Regions from separate parts of the Paenibacillus kribbensis genome, predicted to be linked through region 1. Evidence: riboswitches for the same ligand, from Rfam matches in the RefSeq annotation. Region 1 holds a riboswitch; the other holds the start of a gene.
What was found. Region 1 has a riboswitch for FMN ahead of B4V02_RS18820 (DMT family transporter). Riboswitches for the same ligand answer to the same signal wherever they lie in the genome.

Region 1 (3,212 bases):
CGTACACATCAGCTGACCAAAGCCCTGAAGGGCAATGAAATTGTAGCAGGGGTCAGTATGAATGTCCGAAAGGGGGAAACCTATGGCTTTCTCGGTCCCAATGGAGCGGGCAAAACAACGATCATGAAAATGATTACCAACCTGCTCAAGCCGACAACAGGTGAGATTGAATTGTTCGGTGAAAAATTGACGCCAAAATCGTACCATCTGCTCGGACGGATGGGTTCGATTATTGAATATCCGATTTTTTATGACAGGCTGACAGCCCAGCAAAATCTAGAGCTGCACTGTGAATACATGGGCTATTATAACAAGCAGGCTGTTCGGGATGCTCTGGAGCTAGTGAACTTGCGCAACGCGGGTGACAAGCCGGTAAAGGACTTTTCCTTGGGGATGAAGCAGCGTCTCGGGATCGCCCGAGCCATCGCGACCAAGCCGGAGCTGCTGATTTTAGATGAACCGATTAATGGTCTGGACCCGGTAGGAATCAAGGAAATCCGCCAGTTATTCCACATGCTGTGCAAGGAATACGGGATGACCCTGCTTGTGTCCAGTCATATTTTAGCGGAAATTGAGCAGATTGCGGATACGGTGGGCGTCATTAATCACGGGCGGCTGATTGAGGAAGTGTCAATGGAACAGGTGCGGGAAACCAATACCGAGTACATCGAATTTTCAACCAATGATTGCAAAAAGGCAGTCTACGTCCTCTCGCATCATCTGAATCTGAATAATATTCGGGTACTGAACGAGCAATGTGTACGTATTTACGATACAAGTGTACCGCAAAAGCAAATTACAAAAACCCTCATTATCAATGATGTAGAGGTGGATTCCATTCATCAGAAAAACAGTACGCTGGAAGACTACTTTTTGCGTCTGCTAAATGGAGGTGATCTCCATGCTTAAATTGATGCAGCTAGAATTGAAAAAATTCCATCTGGCAGGATATATCCGTTCAGCCCTGATCGCCAATGTCTGCATTCTTGGGCTTACCTGCCTCATTGCGCAGACCACCCAAAGTGAAGGTATACACGAATTTGCACAGTACACTCAGATTCTGGATCTCATGGACAATTTGGTCAGGGCCACTTTTATCGTGTTTGCCTCTGTTCTGCTGTGCCGCTTTATTGTAGACGAATTCAAGTCCAAATCAATTACCATCTTGTTCATGTACCCGATCCACCGTAAAAAGCTGATGATCGCCAAACTCTTGGTCGTGCTACTGTTTACGTTCCTGTCCATTATGATATCGGAAATTGTCATTACGGCTGCCATTCATCTGCTTAATCAATTTGTCGTTATTGTACCCGATCAGCTTACGCTTGCTGTGTTGGGCCAGCAATCAGTACGGACGCTGATGAATGCCGTTGCCGCCAGCTTTATGGGATTGGTTCCGCTGTATATGGGAATGCGAAAATATTCTGTACCCACAACCATTGTGACCTCCATCCTGATTGTAGCATTGCTTTTCTCCAATAATAACGGCCCTACGCTTAGCTCCTTTGCCCTCGTGCAAATTGGCTTTTCTGTGCTGGGAATGCTTGTCGCCTATGCAGCGATTCGCCGCATTGAGTATAAGGATATTACCTCGTAAAATGAGTACACACATTTTTCACTGGACTTCATTCTAAAACGGGTATATCCTAAAGGAGAAATTAAAAACGGAATAAGGATCTTCGGGGTAGGGTGTGATTCCCAACCGGCGGTATGGCTCATGGAGCTAAGCCCGCGACTCTGTATCTGGCAACAGGATACGGACTGATTTGGTGAGATGCCAAAGCCGACGGTAAAGTCCGGATGGAAGAAGATCGAAGCATGAACATGCCGTGAAGTGAATGAGTGCGGCAAGTTTATTTGATCAACCCCCGTCTTGCATGGCCTCTAGCCATGGACGGGGGTTTTTGTGCCACCGGTCCTGTATTCGCAAGGAGCTAATTGAATATGAGTCAAACATCAACTGTACTAACTTCCAAGGGTTTTGAGCGCAGCACTCACATGAAAAGCGGTTTTTGGCTAGTCGCGATTGGAGCGGCCTTGTGGGGTGCTGACCCGCTGTTTCGTATTATTTTGTTAAAATCATTCACCTCAGCTCAAATTGTACTGATGGAGCACGTGCTGCTTTTTATTGCTTTGGCACCGATCCTGTGGAAGCACCGCGAGGAGCTTAAAGCAGTACGGCTCCGTCAAGTTTTTGCTATTTTGTTCGTCTCGTGGGGCGGTTCAGCTTTGGCCAGCGTGATTTTCACCATGGCACTCAGCAACGGTGATTTGAATGCCGTTCTTTTACTTCAAAAGCTGCAACCGTTGGTCGCTATTATTCTGGCACGCATTATTTTGAAGGAAATGCTGCCGCGTAATTTTGGAATTCTTATTGTTATCGCTTTGTTGGGGACGTATCTTCTTACCTTCGGCTGGTCCCTCCCCTTCGGGCATGCTCGTAATTTTATTCAGGTCGGCAGTCTGCTGGCACTGGGAGCAGCGGTTTTGTGGGGCGGCTCGACTGTGATGGGAAGTTATTTGCTTCGCTCGATGAAATATGAGACGGTAACCTCCCTGCGCTTCATGGTGGCGCTCCCCATGCTGATTGTTCTCACCTCTGTGGAACATGCGCCATGGAATATGCCTGCTGGTACATGGGCGGGCGCAGCCGTGATTATCAATCTGTTATTGCAGGCACTGCTACCGGGTCTTCTCAGCCTGCTCCTGTATTACAAGGGATTGAGCACAACCAAAGCGTCTTATGCCACTATGGCGGAATTGAGCTTTCCCATGGTCGGTGTCGTGATTAACTGGATCGCATTCCAGCAAATTGTTACCATGGCACAACTGACTGGTTTTATGCTTATCTGGATTACGCTGTTTATGATTTCACGTCAGCAAAAAAACTAGCAGGTTCATTCATATCCATTTCATCACTTATCTGAGTCAAATCCCTAAGCCAAATCGCGATGATGCTTTTGCGTCTCCGATTTGGTTTTTTATGTATAAGTATTAATACATAATATGCTACTTTTGAACTATTTTTAAATAAAAACGTCTAAAACATGCAACTATTCTTCGTTTGCCATAGATTACATCTATAAAATCCACTGCTTTTTGTCGAATAAAACAATGTAGTGATCATCAGACACAGAGGAGAACAACTATGACTAAAGCAAAACAAACAATTCCATGGTGGACCAGGTTTCTCAGACAGTTTTATTTAATGA
Region 2 (3,212 bases), 1.9 Mb from region 1:
AGATTCTTTGCGCTTGCTGCGTGAAGAATCTTTTTTGTCGTTTATGGGATGAAGCATAAAAAAACAGGTAATGATTTCCGATATAGGAGTGGAGGCCTATATGAAATTGATTAAATAACAGTCTTCTTCTGAATTTTTAGATGCAATGAGGTGCAGGTATGATTAAACTGAATACAGTTGAAATAATCGAAATTATAAAAAAGCAAATCCCTAAGGTCATGAACATCAAGCCCGTGGAGCTGAAATTTACAGATGATTTTGGACGGGCATCACTGGCGGGGACGGAGCATAAATTTACGCTGACGAATCAACATTATTCCGCCAAGGTGATGGATTGCGTGTTGGAAACACAGGTGCGCCCGATATTAATGTGTGAAATTATTTATTTTCTAAAATGTGAATTTATTGATGGACACGTTGAAGTACGGCTGGATTATGACGCAAGTTCTGAAGGAAGCCACGGACCCACAGCTTCAGCGGTTATTACCTTTGACCATGCTACACAGCTCGGCTTGGAAGAACTGGCTGATCTGATTGATCTGGCGCTTCATATGAATGATAAAACCTGGTTTGAAGAACTCTCCAGCCAATATGTTAAAACAAAAGCAGGAGCGTCTATCCGATAACTTGCTTTTTTTAGAAGTTGGTGCTAATATACGTAACAAGTTTACTGTTAATTCAATTGAATAAGAGCAAGATCCTTCGGGGCGGGGCGAAATTCCCCACCGGCGGTGATGACGTGCTTGTGGATCGCTTTTTGTGATCACAGCACGGCTTAGTCCGTGACCCGGATGCTGAACGATCAGCAGAAGGTGGACCTGGTGCAATTCCGGGACCGACAGTATAGTCTGGATGGGAGAAGGATACGGAGCGCATGTGCATGACGTGACATGTGCCGATTATTAGCATACGTAAATGTACGTACGGCTTATTTCGTTGTAGGGCGGCATCGGGGAGACTGCTTTTTAGCTTTCTTTTCCGTAGGTCTTCTAGCGAATTAGGTTGTATCATACTCATGCTTTTTATTGGCATACGTATTATTCGTGAGATTTCAACATGCATATGGATTGCGCTTGTATACTGTAGATTTGACTCTCATCACCCCCATGACGGATAGATTCCGTACTGGGGTTTTTTTGCGCTTACGACAGATGAATTAGGGATAAACTGAAACGAGATGGAAAGGAGTGAGGGCATGTTTACCGGGTTGGTCGAGGAAGTGGGGCGCATTCAAACGATTTCCAAAAGCGGAGAAGCGATGGTTCTAGGTATTGAAGGCTCCGTCGTTTTGGACGATTTGAAAATAGGAGACAGTGTTTCCGTGAATGGTGTTTGTCTGACGGCCATACAGATCGGTGTTAAGGATTTTAAGGTTGATGTCATGCCGGAAACCTTTCGCAGCAGCAATCTGAAAGAACTCAAATCCGGTAGCCGGGTCAATCTGGAGCGGGCGATGGCAGCAAGTGGAAGGTTCGGAGGTCATATTGTGCAGGGGCATGTAGACGGAACAGGCACGATTCGCCGGGTGACTTCAGACCAGAATGCGGTTGTGTTCGAAGTTGCACCTTCTAATCAAGCATTATTCAAATATATTCTTCTCAAAGGTTCGATCACACTGGATGGCATCAGCCTCACAGTCGCGCAGCGTACGGGAGATACCTTTGCCGTATCCATTATCCCCCATACCTTATCCGAGACAGCCTTACAAGCCAAACGTGAGGGAGACACCGTCAATATTGAATGCGACATACTGGGCAAGTATGTGGAACAGCTTTTGAATTACAGAGGCTCAGCGGCGACGGAGGGAGCAGAAAAAGCTCCTATAAGTCTGGACTATCTGGCGAAGCACGGCTTTGCCTGATCTGGAATGGTAAATCTGCCAGAGGAGTACTTATGCCACAAAAACTAAGGAGGACAGCACTATGGATCGAGGGAGTCAAACAAGTGCAGCGGCTGACGTAATGGAGCATGACGAGGGGGAACTGGACGAAGAGATTCGTCTGGATTCCATCGAAGAAGCGCTGGAGGATTTGAAGAACGGTAAAGTCGTTATCGTCGTGGATGATGAACAGCGCGAAAATGAAGGTGATTTTGTTGCGTTGGCTGAAAAGGCAACTCCGGAGGTCATTAATTTCATGATCACTGAAGGTCGTGGATTGGTTTGTGTGCCGATAACACAACAAAGAGCCGAGGCATTGGAGCTGCAGCCAATGGTGGAGCAGAATACAGATTTCCACGGCACAGCCTTTACCGTGTCGGTTGATCATATGGAGACAATAACAGGTATTTCGGCAGCCGAGCGTTCCTTGACTGTACGCGCCTTGGCTGACGATACAGTCGTAGGAGGCGATTTTCGCAAGCCTGGCCACATGTTTCCGCTGATTGCCCGCGATGGCGGTGTTTTGCAGCGTGCAGGTCATACGGAAGCGGCAGTCGATCTGGCCCGACTCAGCGGCTTCAAGCCCGCCGGAGTCATTTGCGAAATTATAAAGGAAGACGGCACCATGGCCCGACTGCCTGATTTGGCCGTGTTCGCCAAGCATCATCAGCTGAAGCTGATCAGTATTCAGGATTTAATTGACTATCGTCGTCGTTTGTCATTGTAAAAATCATTTAAAAAAAGAGAGGTTGATAAGCATGGCACGTTTTCTGGAAGGTAATCTTGTATCGGATGGTTTAAAATATGGTATTGTGGTAGGAAGATTCAATGAGTTTATTACAAGCAAGCTGTTAAGCGGTGCAATTGACGCACTTCAACGACACGGTGTACAGGAAGATGAAATTGATGTGGCCTGGGTTCCTGGTGCTTTTGAAATTTCACTGATTGCGCAAAAAATGGCTGCAAGCGGCAAATATGATGCTGTTATTACGCTGGGGACGGTGATCCGTGGTTCTACTTCGCATTATGACATTGTCTGCAACGAAGTGGCAAAGGGAGTGGCGGCAATCAATCTGAAAACGGGCGTACCCGTTATTTTTGGTGTCGTGACTACAGAAAATATTGAGCAGGCTATTGAGCGTGCAGGCACGAAGGCTGGTAATAAGGGTTGGGATTCTGCGCTGGCGGCGATTGAAATGGCGAACCTGGGCAAGCAATTTTAATGATATAAGCAACTAGATAAGGAAAGCGTAATTGCAAAGCGAACAAGGGATTGGATTGTTAAGCAAGGCAATGACGTATATACTACAGAAAGAGGGATTGATAACGTCGA

Region 2: another riboswitch for FMN. It lies ahead of ribE (riboflavin synthase); the one in region 1 lies ahead of B4V02_RS18820 (DMT family transporter).

What each region holds. Positions count from the first base shown of each region.
Region 1 is NZ_CP020028.1:4,218,288-4,221,499, forward strand. It holds gene B4V02_RS18810 (ABC transporter ATP-binding protein) at 1-909, shown strand, start outside; gene B4V02_RS18815 (ABC transporter permease) at 902-1,597, shown strand; FMN riboswitch at 1,672-1,816, shown strand; gene B4V02_RS18820 (DMT family transporter) at 1,945-2,892, shown strand; gene B4V02_RS18825 (methyl-accepting chemotaxis protein) at 3,149-3,212, shown strand, end outside.
Region 2 is NZ_CP020028.1:2,280,096-2,283,307, forward strand. It holds gene B4V02_RS10260 (IDEAL domain-containing protein) at 159-626, shown strand; FMN riboswitch at 695-868, shown strand; gene ribE (riboflavin synthase) at 1,196-1,861, shown strand; gene ribB (3,4-dihydroxy-2-butanone-4-phosphate synthase) at 1,923-2,606, shown strand; gene ribH (6,7-dimethyl-8-ribityllumazine synthase) at 2,638-3,102, shown strand.